4 regions of the Tepidimonas sp. HKU78 genome follow, and region 2 is predicted to be linked to each of the others. Evidence: predicted binding sites of a transcription regulator. Region 2 holds the regulator's gene; each other region holds the start of a gene.
The links. The regulator sigma-54, encoded in region 2, starts transcription at its own class of promoters, with help from an activator protein. The targets are predictions, from matches to a motif close to TGGCANGNAANCTGCTTT.

Region 1 (4,342 bases), 740 kb from region 2:
GCGGGGGCCTTCGCGCTGGGCTACCTGTTCTGGGATCGGGCCGTCGATGCCGTGCTGGCCTGGCTGGAGAGTTGGGCACTGGTCGAGTTCGTGCTGGGCTGGCTGGACAGCGTCGGTCTGGGCGCGTTGCGCACCGTGGTGGCGCCGCTGGTGGTGCTGGTGCTGGCCACGCCCCTCATCGTCGTCGCGTCCCTGTTGCTGGTGGCGTTTTTGATGACACCGGCCATGGTCGAGCTGGTCGCGCAGCGGCGTTTCCCGGACCTGCAACGCAAGCGCGGCGGGGGCTTTTGGGGCAGCCTGGGGTGGTCGCTGTGGTCTACCCTGCTGGCGCTGCTGATGCTGGTGCTGTCATTGCCCTTTTGGCTGATTCCACCGTTGGTGCTGGTACTGCCACCGCTCATCTGGGGCTGGCTGACCTACCGCGTTTTTGCCTACGATGCGCTGGCGGAGCACGCTTCGGCCGACGAGCGACGTGCCCTCTTGACCGCGCACCGCGTGCCGCTGTTGGTCATGGGCGTGCTGGTCGGCTTGCTGGGCGCGGCACCCAGCCTGTTGTGGGCGTCAGGCGCGATGTTCATCGCGCTGGCACCGTTGCTCATCCCGCTGGCCATCTGGATCTACGCGCTGGTGTTTGCGTTTGGCTCGCTGTGGTTCGCCCATTACCTGCTGCAGGCCCTGGCCGAGTTGCGCCGCGCCAACCCGGCGCCGTCCACGGTAGCATCGTCGGATCCGGCTGCGGCCGACGGTGCGGTCATCGACGTGCCGGCACGCCCCTTGCCAGCACCCCCTCCCGCCTCGGCCCCCAACCCTCCTGCGTCATGAAAGACTCTGCCGTGCCGGTGCGTGTGCCGCGCTTCGGTCTCATCGTCATCGGGGACGAAATCCTGTCTGGCAAACGGCAGGATAAACACCTGTCCAAGGTGATCGAGCTGCTAGGGGCACGCGGACTGGCGCTGTCGTGGGCGCGCTACGTGGGCGACGATCGCGCCGCCATCACCGATGTGCTGCGGCAGGCGTTTGCCAGCGCGGATGTCGTGTTTTCTACCGGTGGCATCGGCGCCACGCCGGACGACCACACGCGCCAAGCAGCCGCTGCCGCGCTGGGCGTACAGGCGGTGCTGCACCCGCAGGCCAAGGAACTGATCGAGCAGCGCATGCGCGAGGTGGCGGCCGAGCAGGGCGTGCCCTACGAACCCGATCGCCCCGACAACGTGCACCGGCTCAACATGGGTGTTTTCCCGGTGGGCGCGCGCCTTATTCCCAATCCGTACAACCGCATTCCGGGCTTCTCGTGCGATGGGCCTGGGGGTGGCACGGTTCACTTCGTGCCGGGCTTTCCGGTCATGGCGTGGCCGATGATCGAATGGGTGCTCGACACCCAATACCCCGCCTGCCACGGGCGGGCGGCGCAGGCCGAGCGCTCGGTCATCGTCTATGGCGCTATGGAGGCCGCCTTGACGCCGTTGATGGAGCGTATCGAGGCCGACTACCCGGGTGTCAAGGTCTTTAGCCTGCCCAGTGTCGACCACCCCGAATATGGGCGCCACATCGAGCTGGGCGTCAAAGGCGAGCCAGCGGCCGTGGCGGCGGCGTATGATGCGATGCGCGGTGCGTTGCTTGCCCAGTCGGCGCGGCTGGGCCCCGAATTGGTGCGCGGTGGGGATGCACCATGATGGGTCTTCCGCACCAAAATAGTGCCAAAGTGAATGACCGCTCTCATGGTGAGCATGGCCGGTGAGCGCTGGCATGGAAACTGCATTTCCCCCGCGACCGTTTTTCTTCGACCCGACCCTTTAGTAGGAGCATTCTGATGGCCAAGACCGTCGCTGACGTGATGAACATGGTGAAAGAAAACGACGTCAAATTCGTCGACTTTCGCTTCACCGATACCCGCGGCAAAGAGCAGCACGTGACCGTGCCCATCTCCGCCTTCAACGAAGACAAGTTCACCTCGGGCCACGCGTTCGACGGTTCGTCCATCGCGGGCTGGAAGGGCATCGAAGCGTCGGACATGCTGCTCATGCCCGACCCCAACACCGCCAACATCGACCCGTTCTTCGAAGAAACCACGCTCTTTTTGCAGTGTGATGTCATCGAGCCCAGCGACGGCAAGGCCTACGACCGCGACCCGCGCTCCATCGCGAAGCGCGCCGAGGCATACCTGAAGGCCTCCGGCCTGGGCGACACCGCCTACTTTGGCCCCGAGCCCGAGTTTTTCCTGTTCGACGGCGTGCGCTGGAGCACCCAGCCCGGGCACTGCTTCTACGAGATCGAGGAGTACGAAGCACCCTGGAATACCGGCGCGAAGTTCGAGAATGGCAACCGCGGCCACCGGCCGCGTACCAAGGGTGGCTACTTCCCCGTGCCGCCGGTGGACAGCACGCACGACATGCGCGCCGAGATGGTGTTGATCCTGGAGTCGCTGGGCATCCCGGTCGAGGTATTCCACCATGAGGTGGCGGGTGCCGGCCAGTGCGAGATCGGCACCAAGTTCAGCACCCTGGTCGAGCGTGCCGACTGGACGCAGGTGCTCAAGTACGTGATCTGGAACGTGGCCAACAGCTACGGCAAGACGGCGACCTTCATGCCCAAGCCCTACCACGGTGACAATGGCAGCGGCATGCACGTGCACCAGTCGGTCTGGAAGGACGGCAAAAACCTGTTCGCCGGCGACGGTTACGCGGGGCTGAGCGATTTTGCGCTGTACTACATCGGCGGCATCATCAAGCACGCGCGCGCGCTCAACGCCATCACCAACCCGACGACCAACAGCTACAAGCGCCTGGTGCCGCACTTCGAGGCGCCGGTCAAGCTCGCGTACTCGGCCAAGAACCGCTCGGCCTCCATCCGTATCCCGTACGTGGCCAACCCGAAGGCGCGTCGCGTCGAAGCGCGCTTCCCCGACCCGATGGCCAACCCGTACCTGTGCTTTGCCGCGCTGCTGATGGCGGGGCTGGACGGTGTCGAGAACAAGATCCACCCGGGCGAGGCCGCGACCAAGGACCTGTACCACCTGCCGCCGGAAGAGGACAAGTTGGTGCCGACCGTCTGCCACAGCCTGGATCAAGCGCTGGACTACCTGGACAAGGACCGCGCCTTCCTGACCAAGGGCGGTGTGTTCACCGACTCCATGATCGACGCCTACATCGAGCTCAAGATGCAGGAAGTCACCCGCGCCCGCGTCGAGGTTACCCCGACCGAGTACGACATGTACTTCAGCCTGTAAGCGTGCGGATTGGCCCCGCTTGCAGCCGGGGCCAATGAGCGAACAAAGGGGCGGCCAGGTGCCGCCCCGCGTGTTTTGTCCGATACTGTGGCCCGTGTGTGAGCAAGTGAGGACGATATGGCGTGGACCCGTGACGAGACGTTTCGAGGGATGGCGGGTGGGGTGCTGGCCGCTACGCTGGCGTGGGCGGTGGCAACGCCGGTGTGGGCACAGGGCGGCTCGACCATCTGGCGCTGCGGCAACGAATACACCAACAACCCCGGCCCCAACCCGGCCGCGCGTGGCTGTCGCGAGGTGCAGGGCGCCAATCTGACCATCGTCGAGGGCGCGCGCCCGGCAGCGCCGGCGCCCGCCTCGACCAACGCATCCAGCGGCGGCGCGGGTGGCAGCGGTGCCACGGCCAATGGCGCCCGCACCCCGGCGGAGCGCGTCGACCCCGACCAGCAACGTGCGCGCGACGCCGAGGCGCGCCGCATTCTGGAGCAGGAGTTGCGCCGCGCCGAGGAGCGGCTGGCGCAGGCGCGCGCCGATTACGCCGACGGCAAGCCGCCGCGCTTGGCCGATGAGCGCACCGACTCGCCCCGCTACCAAGCGCGAGTGGAGGAGCTGCGCACGCGCGTGGAGCGGGCGCAGGCGGACGTGGCGGCCATTCGGCGCGAGATCGACCGCCTGGGCGGCGGGCGCTGAGGGTGGAATGGTGCGCCGATCCTCGCCCTCGGACGGTGGCGTCGACCCGCAGCACCTGGCCGCGCTGGACCTGCTGGCCACGCTGGTGGCCGTGGTCGATGATGGCGGGCATATCCGCTACGCCAACCACGCGCTGGAGGACGCGGTCGGTCTGTCGCGCCGCACGCTCGCAGGTGTGCCCCTATCCGAATGGTTGACCCAGCCCGAGTTGCTGCAGAACGCGCTGCAGGGCGCGCGCGGCAACGAATATGCGGTCATCCGCTATGACACCCACCTCAAGCGACTGTTGCGCGAGCCGCTGCCGGTGCACCTGGTGTTGGCGACGACCGAGTGGCCGGGACACCGCGTGGTGGAAATGCTGCCGCTGGAGCAGCAAACCCGGCAAGAGCGCGAGGAGCGGCTGCTGGAGCAGGCCCAGGCCAACAAAGA
Region 2 (4,342 bases):
TACGATGGGCAGGCCGATCGGGTGACGTTGCGCGGCCAGGCCGAGCTGCGCCGCTACCGTGGCACGGTGCTGACCGACCGCGCGAGCGGCGCCGTCATCGTCTATGACAATCGGGCGCAGACCTTCTCGGTCGATGGCGATCGCGCGGGTGCCAGCGCAGGCGCTCGAGTGCGGGCGCTGCTCACCCCGTCCAAGGCCGACCCGGCCGCCACGCAGCCCGCGCCGGACCTGCCCCCCCCGGCGCTGGCCCCCAGCGACCGCCTGGAGCGCCGCCCGTGAGCGAATCGGCGCCAAACGCGCGCTGCCTGCGCGCGCAAGGGCTGCACAAGCGCTACGGCCGCCGCACCGTGGTGCACGATGTGTCGCTGCAGGTGCGCGGGGGCGAGGTGGTGGGATTGCTGGGCCCCAACGGGGCGGGCAAAACCACGTCGTTTTACATGATCGTCGGCCTGGTGCGTGCCGATGCCGGGCGGCTGTGGATCGACGACCAACCGGCAGAAAACTTGCCCATCCACCGGCGCGCGCGCCTGGGGTTGGGCTACCTGCCGCAGGAGGCATCGATCTTTCGCAAACTCACGGTCGAGCAAAACGTGCGCGCGGTGCTGGAGCTGCAACACGACGAAGCCGGCCGTCCCCTGGCCGAACCGGTGCTGCGCGAGCGACTCGATCGCCTGCTGCAAGAGCTGCACGTCGACCACCTACGCGATGCGCCGGCGCCCGCGCTGTCGGGCGGCGAGCGGCGCCGCGTCGAGATCGCGCGCACGCTGGCCACCAACCCGCGCTTCATCCTGCTCGATGAGCCGTTCGCGGGTGTCGATCCGATCGCCGTCATCGAGATCCAGCGCATCATCGGGTTTCTTAAGGCACGCGGCATCGGGGTGCTGATCACCGACCACAATGTGCGCGAGACGCTGGGCATCTGCGACCACGCCTACATCATCAGCGAGGGTCGGGTGCTCGCACACGGCACGCCCGCCGACATCGTGGATGACGCCGAGGTACGCCGCGTCTACCTCGGCGAGCATTTCCGCCTGTAGCGTGCCATGAAAGCGGGCCTGACGCTGCGCACCGCGCAGCACCTGAACCTGACACCGCAACTGCAGCAATCGATCCGGCTGCTGCAGCTGTCGACGCTGGAGCTGGCGCAGGAGATCGAACAGGCGCTGGCCGACAACCCTTTTCTCGAACGTGCGGAAGAAGACACCGACCCCAGCCCCGAGGCGGTGACGGACACGGCGACGTCGCCCCCCGAGATCGACGATGCAGAGCCGCCCGATACCATGGCCGTCTTCGACGGCGAGGCGGCGCTGGCGCAGACCGAGTGGGGGGCTCGACTGGACGAAGACGCCGGGGGCTGGGCGGCCGACGATGGGCCCACTGCCGACGAGTCACCGGCGGAGTGGTGTTGGGAAGGTCCCGGCGTCGAGCGCGGCGCAGACGGCGACGACGACGAGCGGCAGCTCACCCGTCAACTGGCCCATCCGCCCGAGCGGCTGGCCGACCACCTGCACCGGCAAGCCCTGGCACTGCACCTCAGCGACGACGAACGCGCCGCGCTGTTTTTTTTGATCGAGTCGCTCGACGACGACGGCTATTTGCCCGATTCGCTCGAGCAGCTGACGGACGCTTTGTGCCAGCAGTGCCAGGCCGCCGGCGAGTCGGTCGATGCCGAGCGGCGCGACGAGATCGCCTCGCTGCTGCGCCGCGCCCTCGGCTGGCTGCAGCACATGGAGCCCGCGGGCGTGGGCGCGCGCGACCTGGCCGAGTGCCTACGCTTGCAAATCGGCGAACTGCCCAACACCCCCACGGCCCGCGCGGCCGACGCGCTGTGCGGGCAGCCGCTGGAGTGGATCGCGCGCCGCGACGTGCGGCGGCTGGGCCAGGCAACCGGGCTGGACGAGGAAACCGTGCGCGCGGCGCTTGCGCTGCTGTCGCGCCTTGAACCCAAGCCCGGGCGCCGCTTCGCCGACGCCGAACGGCAAGTGATCGTCCCCGATGTGATCGTCACCGTGCGCGGCACGCAGTTCGACGTCCAACTCAACCCCGCGGTGCTTCCGCGCCTGCGCGTGACCGATATCTATGCCCAGGCCCTGCGCCAGCACCGCAGTGGCGATCTGCAACAACGGTTGCAAGAAGCGCGCTGGTTCATCAAAAACCTGCAGCAGCGCTTCGACACCATCCTGCGCGTGGCGCGCGCCATCGTCGAGCGACAGCGCAACTTTTTTCTGCACGGGGAGGTCGGCATGCGACCATTGGTGCTGCGTGACATCGCCGACGAGCTGGGCCTGCACGAATCGACCATCAGCCGCGTCACCAACGCCAAGTACATGGCCACCCCTTTCGGCACTTACGAGCTGAAATATTTTTTTGGCTCCAGCTTGGCCACGGACGCCGGCGGCAACGCCTCCAGCACCGCCGTGCGCGCCCTCATCAAACAACTCATCGCCGCCGAAGATCCCCGCCAGCCGCTCAGCGACGGCCAGATCGCCGACTTGCTGCGCGAACAGGGCATCGAGTGCGCGCGCCGCACCGTCGCCAAATACCGCGAGGCGCTGCGCATCCCCACGGCCACCCTGCGCAAGACCCGCCACGCCTGACCATGTCCACCGTCGACCTCTTTCTGCCCTGCGCGGGCGGCTGTCCCCCGTTTTTGGCCACCGAAGTGCAGCGCCTGTGCGCCGTGCCCGACCACGCCTTGACCTTGGGCCGCGCGGGTGTCGGCCTGCGCGGCGACTGGGATACCGTGCTGCGCCTGAACCTGCACAGCCGCATCGCCCAGCGCGTGCTGCTGCGCCTATGGGAGGGCCCGTACCGCAGCGAAGACGACCTCTACGGCGCGGCTGCCGAAATCGCCTGGGAAGACTGGTTCACGCCACGGCATACGATCAAGGTCGAAGTCACAGCCCAGCGCAGTCCGCTGCGCAGCCTGCACTTTGCGGGGCTGCGCATCAAGGACGCCGTCTGCGACCGCCTGCGCGCACGCCGCGGCGCGCGCCCCAGCGTCGACACGGCCCAACCCGATGTGCGCGTGTATGCCCACCTGAGCGCCGACACGTTGACGCTGTCGCTCGACACCAGCGGCGAGCCATTGTTCAAGCGCGGCTGGCGCACCGACAAGGGCGACGCGCCGCTGAAAGAGACGCTGGCGGCCGCGATGATTGCCGCCACCGGGTGGACCGGCACCGACGCCGACGGCGCGCCGGTGCCGCTGTTCGACCCCTGCTGCGGCAGCGGCACGCTGGTCATCGAGGCCGCGCAGATCGCGCTGCGGCAGGCACCGGGGCGTCAGCGGCGCTTCGCCTTCGAGCGGCTGCTGCCACACGACGCGGCGCGCTGGGCCGCGCTGCGCGAGCAGGCGCGCGCCGCCGAGCGGCGCTGGCCCACCGGCGGACCGGCCATCGCCTACGGCAGCGACGTCTCCTTCCGCATGGTCGATTTCGCCCGCCGCAATGCCGAACGTGCCGGTGTCGGCGCAGCGGTCGAGTTCCGCGGCGGCGACGCCCTGCAACGCCTGCCCCCTAGCCCGTGGCCTGGCGTGCTGTTGCTCAATCCCCCGTATGGAGAACGCATAGAAGCCGCCGGCGTGGTCGGCGGCTTGGGAGCGGACGTCTTCTACGAGCGGCTGGCCGCGCACTGGAAGACCCACTTCGGCGGCTGGACCGCCTGGGTGCTCACGCCCGACCGCGAACTGCCACGCCGGCTGCGCCTGCAGGCCAGCCGGCGCGTGCCGCTGTTCAACGGGCCGATCGAGTGCCGGTTGCTGCGCTTCGACCTGCAGCCCAGAAACCGCAAAACTGCTCAAAACGACGAGACCTGAGAGGCGCTGTCACTTTTTTGCGACTTTCCGAACACCCAGCTCGTCAGTTTGTGGTAAAGTTTCGCTTGAGCCGTTTGCGGCTCCCCGCTTTTCCTCCCTGAGCGGGTGCCTTTGTGTGTGACAGCATAAGGCTTGCAACCCCGGCCCTTTAGGTCGGGGTTCTTTTTTTGCGCAAGCGTGCTATGCCAGGGCTTGGCCTTTCTCGGATAGGCAGGATTGGGCGGTCGGCAAGCCACGCAACACGTCGCCCACAATGATCACGGCCGGGCTGCCCAGGCACTCGCGCTCGATCGCCAGGGCCAGGGCGTCGAGTGTGGTCACGACGTGGCGCTGCTGGGGCAACGAGGCGTGTTGTATCACGCCAACCGGTGTGTCGGCGGGCAAGCCCCCGGCCAACAGCTCCTCTTGTAAGCAGCGCGCCAACGCCACTCCCATGTAAATCACCAACGTCAAGCGGGCTGACACGCAGGTTTTCGCCAACGAACGCCAATCCGGCCCCGAACTGCCTGGGTGCGCATGTCCCGT
Region 3 (4,342 bases), 1.2 Mb from region 2:
GTCGAGCATGCGGGCGGTATTTTCAGCGCGCTCGGTGTAGCGCGCCATCCAGAACAGGTGATCGGCGGTGCGGGACAGCATGACAGTCTCCGGTGGCGTTGGGGTTGACGGAATCAAGTCTCCAGGACCCACGTATCCTTCGTACCGCCGCCCTGTGACGAATTGACGACGAGCGAGCCCTCGCGCAACGCCACCCGCGTCAGCCCGCCGGGCACCATCTGCACCGTCTTGCCCGACAGCACGAAGGGCCGCAAATCGATGTGACGCGGGGCGACGCCCTGCTCCACAAAGGTCGGGCAGGTCGACAGCGCCAGCGTCGGCTGCGCGATGTAGTGCTCGGGGCGCGCCCGGATCGCGGCGCGAAAGTGCTCGATCTCGGCCCGGGTCGCGACCGGGCCGACCAGCATGCCGTAGCCGCCCGCGCCATGCACCTCCTTGACCACCAGCTCCTCCAGATGGTCCAGCATGTAGGCCAGGTCATCGGCCTCGCGGCCCAGGTAGGTGGGCACGTTGGCCAGGATCGGGCGCTCGCCCAAGTAGAACTCGATCATGCACGGTACATAGGGGTAGATCGACTTGTCGTCGGCCACGCCGGTGCCGATCGCGTTGCACAGCGTCACGTGGCCGCGCCGGTAGGCATCGAGCAGGCCCGCGCAGCCGAGTTGCGAATCGGCGCGAAACGCCAGCGGATCGAGAAAATCGTCGTCGATGCGCCGGTAGATCACATCGACGGGCTGCGGCCCGCTGGTGGTGCGCATGTAGACGCGGCCGTCGCGCACGAACAAGTCCTGCCCTTCCACCAGCTCGACCCCCATCTGCTGCGCCAAAAAGGCATGTTCGAAATAGGCGCTGTTGTAAATGCCCGGCGTCAAAACGACGACCGTCGGGTCGGCCACCTGACTGGGCGCAACCGAGCGCAGGGTCTCCAACAGCAGGTCGGGGTAGTGCGCCACCGGTGCGACGCGGTATTCGCGAAACAGCTCGGGAAACAGTCGCATCATCATGTTGCGGTCTTCGAGCATGTAGCTCACGCCGGAGGGCACGCGCAGGTTGTCTTCGAGCACGATGTACTGCGCCTCGCCCGCTGCGCCCGGTAACGGTGCACGCACCACGTCGATGCCCGCAATGTGGGCATACACACTGCCCGGCACGTCCAGCCCCACCATTTCGGGGCGAAACTGCGGGTTGTGCAGCACGGGCTCGCGCGGGATGATGCCCGCGCGCAGAATCTCCTGCTCGTGGTAGAGGTCGTGGAGGAACCGGTTGAGGGCGGTGACGCGCTGCACCAGTCCGCGCTGTAGCTGCTGCCACTCGTGCGCAGGAATGATGCGTGGAATGACGTCGAACGGGATCAGACGCTCAGTGCCCGCACCGTCTTCGTCCTTGTCGCCGTAGACGGCGAACGTGATGCCGACGCGGCGAAACATCATCTCCGCCTCCTCGCGGCGAGCAGCCATGCGCTCAGGCGGCTGTTGCTGCAACCAGCGGGCGTAGGCGGCGTAGTGGGCGCGCACGCTGCCGTCGGCAGCCGTCATTTCATCGGGGGCAGGGGACAGTCTCGTCATCGCAGGCTCGCTCGGGGCATTGGGTGCCGTCGGTTCTCTTTCATCCGTACTTGGGGTCGACCTCACCGGGGCGGCAGCAAAAACCGCGCCAGACCCGGTGCGGCGCGCGCCGCGGCTGATTCATGAAACTGACATCCAGGCGCATTATCGTGATGGCTGGTCTGTTTCGAACCGTGCTCCCATGATACTGAGCGTGCCTGCACCATCGGCGCCTCCCGACCCCAACAGCGTGCGCGCCCTGCTGAGCGCGGGTGGGCTGCACACGCACGTGCAGCCGATCGTCGATCTGGCCGCGCGGCGGGTGGTGGGCCACGAGGCGCTGGTTCGCACGCCGCCCGGCTGCGCTTGGCGCAGCCCCGACACCCTGTTCGCAGCGGCGCGCCGCGAGGGCTGCACGCTCGAGTTGGAACACGCCTGTGTACAACTGGCGCTGGCACGGCGCAGCACGGAACCCGGCATCGGGCAGTTGTTCGTCAACCTCAGCGCCGATGCGCTCGTGCACGGTGCGCTGCAACAGTGGCGGGGTGGCCCGGCAGAACCCTCGACGATGACGGCCAATGCTGGCGGCGGGACGGCGGGAGACTTGTCGGGCGTCGTGCTCGAATTGACCGAGCACCAACTGGTGCACGACGTCGACGCGGTGCAGGAGGCGCTGTCGGAGTGGCGTGCCGCCGGTGCCGCCCTGGCACTGGATGATTTTGGCGACGGCCGCTCCAGCCTGCGCTTGTGGTCGGAGCTGCGGCCCGAGTTCGTCAAGATCGACAAATATTTCGTACGCCACGTGCACCTGGAGAGCCACAAGCTCAAGACGTTGCGCGCGCTGCAGCAGCTGGCCGAAACGTTTGGCTCGCGTCTCATCGCCGAGGGGGTGGAAGAGACCGACGAACTGATGGTGCTGCGCGACATGGGTATCCCCTTGGTACAGGGCTACCTGCTGGGGCGGCCCCAAGCCACGCCGCGCACCCTGGTGCCGGAGGAAGCGCTCACCGTGCTGCGCAGCCGGGAGATCGCGGTCCTGCCACAGGAGCGCCAGATCGGCAATCGTGGCTTGACGGCACGGTCCCTGCTCATCGACGCACCGGCGCTCGACGCCCATGCCAGCCACGACGAAGCGATGGCGATGTTTCGACGCCACCCGGACCTGCATGCGTTCGCCCTCGTGGACAAAGGCCGCCCGATCGGGTTGATCACGCGCCAGACCATGCAGGAGCTGGCGCTGCAAAACCGCTATTTCCGCGAGCTGTACGGACGCCGACCGTGCCGGGTGCATGCCAACAAAGACCCGTTGTGCGTGGACATCCACACCCCCATCGAGCAGCTCACTCAAGTGCTGATGTCGCCCGACCAGCGCTACCTGCGCGACGGCTTCATCATCACCGAAAACGGTCACTACGTCGGCATGGGCACGGGTGAACAGCTGGTGCGGCGCGTCACCGAAGCGCGCATCGAGGCCGCGCGCCACGCCAACCCACTGACCTTCCTGCCGGGCAACGTGCCGCTGACCCAACACATCGAGCGCCTGCACCAACACGGCGCACCGTTTGCGGCCTGCTACGCCGACTTCAATCACTTCAAGGCGTTCAACGACCATTACGGTTACTGGCGCGGCGACGAGATGATCCGCACCCAGGCCCGCTGCTTGAGCGAGGCGTGCGATCCGCGGCGCGACTTCATCGGCCACGTGGGCGGCGACGATTTCGTGCTGCTGATGCAAAGCCCCGACTGGCGCGAGCGCCTCGAGCGCGCGGTGCAGCAGTTCAACCAGGCGGCGCGCGAGCTTTACGACGAAGAGGCGATCGAGGCTGGCGGCATCCATGCCGAGGATCGGCACGGTGTGATGCGCTTTCATGGCTTTACCACGGTCAGCATCGGCGTCGTGGTGGTGCACCCTGGCCGCCTGCGCAGCGCAGAGGACGTGGCCAACACCGCCGCCGTTGCCAAACACCACGCCAAGCAGGCCCGACTGGGCATTTACGTGCTGGATGAGCGGGCGGCGCCGGACGGACAAGCGCCCGAGCCCGCGACGGCCGGGGGACACGCACCCGCTCAGTCCGGCGCTGACGTCAGCCAGTAGCGGCGCACCCGCTGGCGCTCGCACGACAAGCTGGCGCTGGCCTCGCTGCGCCAGGTAATCGCGCCACAGGTGGCCGTGTTGGCCCAGGTGAGCGAGCGCTCCTGCAAACGTTGCACCACATCCGGGTGGGGATGTCCATAGCGGTTGCGCCAGCCCGACTGAATGGCCACCGCCGCCGGCTGTAGCCTGTCCAGCCACGCCGCACTGGTCGAGGTGCGGCTGCCGTGGTGGGCCGCCACCAGCAAGCCCGCGCGCAGGTGCGGATAGGCGGCGATCAACGCCGCTTCCTCCGCCTGCGTGATATCACCGGTCAGCAACGCGGCCTGCTCACCGCTGCCGACCAGCAGCACGCACGAGCGGGCATTGTCGCCATCGGGCCCGGGTGCACCATACTCTGGTGTCGGTGGATGCAAAAAGACAAACCGCACCCCATCCCACTCCCAGCTGGCGCCCGCGGCGCAGTGCTGCACTGGAATCGACACCCGAGGGGCGGCGTCGAACGAGGCCCACCATTGCGCGCCGGGATACCGTCGCGCCAGCGTCGCCATCCCTGCGGCATGGTCGCTGTCGTCGTGACTGATGACGATCGCCGTTGGCTGCGCACCCAGCGCGCGCAGCCAGGGCAGCAGCACACGCTCGGCCGCATCGCTGCGCCCCAGCGGCGGGCCGCTGTCGAACACCAGCGTGTGGCGCGCCGTGCGCA
Region 4 (4,342 bases), 1.3 Mb from region 2:
ACGGATGCTCACCCTTGGCACGAATGCGCGCCTTGGTGCGTTCCAAGGCATCCATCACCTGGCCAAGAAAAGTGCGCTTGTCCAATGCCCGGCGCTTGCCCGGCCGCATGGCCACGTGCCAAGCGACTTGCTTGCCCTGGTTTTCCGCTCGCTTGTCCACTCCCTGATAGCCCGCATCGGCAAAGACGTCGGTCTCTTGCCCGTGCAAGAGCCGATGCGCCTGCGTCACATCCGAGACGTTGGCAGCGGTGGCCACCACCGTGTGTACCAGCCCTGTCTCGGCGTCGACCCCAACGTGCGCTTTCATGCCGAAGTACCACTGGTTGCCCTTCTTCGTCTGGTGCATCTCAGGGTCGCGCTCACGGCGGGCGTTCTTGGTCGAGCTGGGAGCAGCAATGAGCGTGGCATCCACGATGGTGCCGCTCTTGAGCATGAGGCCACGCTCGGTCAGGATGCGATTGACCGTCTCGAGGATACGCTGGCTCAGGCCGTGTTGCTCCAGCAGGTGGCGAAAGCGCAGGATGGTGCTCTCATCCGGCACGACATCCACCCCCAGGTCCAGACCAACAAAGCTCGCCAGCAGCGGCGTGTCGTACAAGGCTTCCTCCACCGCCGGGTCCGACAGACCAAACCACTGCTGCAAAAAATGAATCCTCAGCAGCTTCTCTACCGCAAAGGGTGGCCGCCCACCCTTGGGACCCGCCTTCGGCGCATACGGCTCGATGAGTGCGACCAACTCTGCCCACGGCACCACACGGTCCATCTGCTCCAAAAACGCACGCTTGCGGGTGCGCTTGGCGCGCAGCTCAAAGCCCGTATACATCGGCGCCTCCAGACTCATCTGCTTCATGTCGCTATTGTCCCATCCCGGCAGTCTGGCAGGAAGGTTTTGCAGACCTTCCCAAGGAGTGGAAATCGGCGATGAACCAGTTCGCGATACCCCCGGCGGCCGCTCCCGCGGAGGCTGGACCACCAAAATTCATATGGCTGCCGCGGATTCCCGCTGCGCGTTAGCCTTCTCGCTTTCGCCGGGCCAGGCGGGCGATGCCCCAGCCGGTCGCGCCCTGCTGCATGCCCTGCCACCCCTGCCCGCGCGCTGCCATCTGGTCATGGATCGCGCCTACGAGGGCAATGAAACCCGGCAGCTCGCGCCGGATCTGGGCCTGGATCCGGTCGTGCCCCCGCATCCGCTGCGGGCCCAGCCATGGGCGTACAACACCGAGATCTACAAGCGCCGCAACGAAATCGAGCGCCTGTTCCGCCGTCTGAAAGGGTTCCGCCGCATCTTCAGCCGCTTCGACAAGCTCGACGTCATGTTCGCGGCCTTCATCCACTTCGCACTGATCGTCGAATCGTTGCGATAGTGTTAACAGGCCCTAGGGGACGGGGGGGTTCGCCACCTCGTGGGCGAAGTGAGCGGGAGCGTGTTGCAAATGGCGAGAAGTCTGGCATCAGCCGCGCCAAGGTGTACCGCAAGCTGCAGTAGCGCGAAAGGGGCCCGGTGCCCGCTGTATGCAAGACTGACAGCGACCCAGTGAGGGCTTGTACGCCCGCTGTATAGCAGGCTGCATCAGGGCGCTGTCAATGTCAATCCATGTTGCCGAAAAATGGCCAGCAATTCGCCCGAGCTGCGCAGTTGCTGCATAGCTGCCTCAAGCGCTTGGCCGAGTTCCTTGTGGCTAGCCTTGATAGCCATACCTACGGGCCAGCCGCGATCCAGGATATTGCCCAGCACCAGCTCAGTGAGCTGGAAGTGTGCCGGCCGCGGGTTGAGTGTAGCTAGCACCGATTCGGCCTGCGCCCGTGTAATGTATGCGGCAGCAGCCTTGCCCTCGACAACCTGCTGTGCGGCTGCAGGCCCACTGATCTGTATGGACACTTGATCGCGCAGCATACCTCCACGATAGCCCATGAGCAGACTGGCCTGCGCCGTGCCCCGTTCGACCGCCACTGGCAACCCTTTGAGGTCCTCCGGCCCGCGGATCCCGGCCAGCCAGTGTGTGTCAAACAGCAGAACCGGCACCTGTCGCATGTAGGGCGCAAAGATCAATACTTGTGGGTTCTCGTTCATTAAGAAACGGTCCACCGGTACCTGCAGCATCACGTCGGCCGGCCCGTAGCCTAAATAATGTCCGCGCCAGACCATGTTGCGCAGATCATCGTTCATGTTCTCGCCAGCATCAAAGGGCAGCAGCGACAGTGACACCCCGAGCTGCCGTGCCAGTGCCTGCGCCAGGCTGACATCCAGCCCAGTCATCGCACCCGCCGGACCGGAGGAGAACGGGGGGTTGTCCTTGTAAACGGCAACCTTGAGCACACCATTTGCCCGGACGCGGGCAAGGTCAGTGAGCTCCTGCGCCTGCAAGGTAGGCGCAAAGGGCATCAGGGGTAGAAGACTCACCGCAGCCAGACAGCGGCGGCGCAGGCGATCGGAGGTTTTTAGGTTGTCGGGTCTCGGCGGCATGAGGGCTGTCTCTCCACTATCTGTTCTAAGGGGTTGGCCTCAGCGGCTCTCAGGGCTCGCGGCGCGTTTCGATGTAGGTGCGGATCGCCCAGATGGCTTCCTGCGTAAGCGTGCCCTCGAAAGGGGGCATGTATACGCGACCGTCGCGTACACGGCCGCTGCGCACGGTGGCCACGAAAAAGGAGTCCATTTCCTTGAAGCAGGCTTGCTGCTTCGCCTTGTCGGCTAAGCCGATGCAGTCGCTGTCGAACTTTCGTAGGTCGGGGGCGATGCCGCCCGAGATGGCCTCCAGACCATGACAACGGGCACAGTTCTGATTGTAGGCCGAGGCACCGATACGCACCGCCTCGCTGCGCGCCGGGCTGGTCTGGTCGTACGGATTGGCATCGAGCCACTTTGCACCCAATTTCGGCAGCGTGCTGGTGTCCACCGCCTGCGGCACCACGTCGCCGTGAGCGAAGACGATCGCAGCGACGCCGGTGGCCAGACCGAATGCGAGTGAGCTGCGCAGAACGCGTCGAAGCAGGCGGGAGCAGTGGGTGTTCATGGGGTTTGTCTCCGTGTACAAGTTGGGTGAAAAACGTTCTCGTGCCACTTTGCAAAAAGCTTGCCACCGCCGGTCTGCGACGCGCGATAACCGTCAACGCCACATTTCACAGGTGACGGTGCTCCAAATTGCAACACTACGTGTCAAGCGACACGAAGATTTGACCCCCTGACGACATCTGGAATTGACCCCCGGGTTAATCAACTCTCTGACGTGATCGGGGTGGGGGCAGCGGCCTTGTGCAGAAGGCCGCTGCGGCGCTTGTCGCGCAGCCGATAGCTGTCGCCCCGGATCGTGATGACCTGGCTGTGGTGCAGCAGCCGATCGAGGATGGCGGTGGCGGCGACCGCGTCGCCAAACACCTGCCCCCATTCGCCAACCGGCCGGTTGCTGGTGATCAGCATGCTGGCCCGCTCATAGCGCCGCGACACGAGCTGGAAGAACAGGTGCGCGGCCGCCGGCTCAAGTGGCAGGTAGCCCAGTTCATCGATGATCAGCAGCTTGGGCTTGGAGAGCTGCAACAGCTTCTCCTCGAGCCGGCCATCGGCGTGCGCCTTCGTCAGCCCGGCCATCAGCGCCGCCGCCGAGGTAAAGAGCACCGTGTAGCCGCGATCCACCGCTTCGCGCCCGAGGGCAATCGCCAGGTGCGTCTTGCCCACGCCGGGCGGGCCGAGCAGCAACAAGGCCTGACCGTGGCCGATCCAGCGCCCGGTGGCCAGATCCCGGATCTGCCCCGGATCGATCGAGGGCTGGGCGTCGAAGTCGAAGCCGTCGAGCGTGCGCACGCACGGGAAGCGGGCGAGCTTCATGCCCATCTGGATGCGCCGCGTGTCGCGCCGGGCGACCTCGCGCTCAGCCAGGAACAGCAGCGCCTCGCGCAGCGTCATCTGCGCCCGGCCGGCTTCGTCGAGCAGGCTGTCGAGCTGATCGCGAATTGCCGTCAGCCGCAGCCGGGTGAGCAGTTCGTCGAGTCGGTCGGTATCGATCATCACCAGCCTCCTCCGACGAGCGCTTCGTATTCGGCCAACGGACGCAGCAGCGCATCGGTGGGCGGCGGCACTTCGATTGCGGCCGGCGGCGGTGACCCACCCAGCAGATGGCTACGCTCGATGCTGCGCCCGCGACTGCCGCGCAGCTGCGCGTGGCGGGCCACTTCCTCACCGGCGTACTCGACCACCACCGTGTCGGCGCTGACGATGACTGTCACCGTCTCGCCGATCAAGCGCCACGGCACGCTGTAGGCGTTGGTGTCCAGTTCGATGCAGCCCTCGGCATTGACCCGGCGCACGAGCTCGCGCACCTGCAGGAAGGGGGCGATGCCGGCGATCGGG

Region 1: glnA (type I glutamate--ammonia ligase) is a predicted target of sigma-54. The motif match lies at 1,743-1,760, and genes of this name have one in related genera.
Region 3: ACPYIS_RS09620 (circularly permuted type 2 ATP-grasp protein) is a predicted target of sigma-54. The motif match lies at 1,639-1,656, and genes of this name have one in related genera.
Region 4: pedF (cytochrome c-550 PedF) is a predicted target of sigma-54. The motif match lies at 3,060-3,077, and genes of this name have one in related genera.

The regions. Positions count from the first base shown of each region.
Region 1 covers NZ_CP187547.1:2,852,907-2,857,248, reverse strand. Annotated here, with positions in the region: gene ACPYIS_RS14055 (EI24 domain-containing protein) at 1-822, shown strand, start outside; gene ACPYIS_RS14050 (competence/damage-inducible protein A) at 819-1,673, shown strand; gene glnA (type I glutamate--ammonia ligase) at 1,811-3,226, shown strand; gene ACPYIS_RS14040 (hypothetical protein) at 3,344-3,913, shown strand; gene glnL (nitrogen regulation protein NR(II)) at 3,921-4,342, shown strand, end outside.
Region 2 covers NZ_CP187547.1:712,659-717,000, forward strand. Annotated here, with positions in the region: gene lptA (lipopolysaccharide transport periplasmic protein LptA) at 1-279, shown strand, start outside; gene lptB (LPS export ABC transporter ATP-binding protein) at 276-1,037, shown strand; gene rpoN (RNA polymerase factor sigma-54) at 1,044-2,597, shown strand; gene ACPYIS_RS03540 (THUMP domain-containing class I SAM-dependent RNA methyltransferase) at 2,600-3,817, shown strand; gene cobA (uroporphyrinogen-III C-methyltransferase) at 3,998-4,342, opposite strand, start outside.
Region 3 covers NZ_CP187547.1:1,919,305-1,923,646, reverse strand. Annotated here, with positions in the region: gene ACPYIS_RS09625 (alpha-E domain-containing protein) at 1-81, opposite strand, end outside; gene ACPYIS_RS09620 (circularly permuted type 2 ATP-grasp protein) at 114-1,565, opposite strand; gene ACPYIS_RS09615 (GGDEF domain-containing protein) at 1,759-3,639, shown strand; gene ACPYIS_RS09610 (DNA internalization-related competence protein ComEC/Rec2) at 3,612-4,342, opposite strand, start outside.
Region 4 covers NZ_CP187547.1:1,963,296-1,967,637, forward strand. Annotated here, with positions in the region: gene ACPYIS_RS09795 (IS5 family transposase) at 1-850, opposite strand, end outside; gene ACPYIS_RS09800 (IS5 family transposase) at 849-1,364, shown strand; gene ACPYIS_RS09805 (substrate-binding periplasmic protein) at 1,571-2,464, opposite strand; gene pedF (cytochrome c-550 PedF) at 2,514-3,011, opposite strand; gene istB (IS21-like element helper ATPase IstB) at 3,212-4,000, opposite strand; gene istA (IS21 family transposase) at 4,000-4,342, opposite strand, start outside.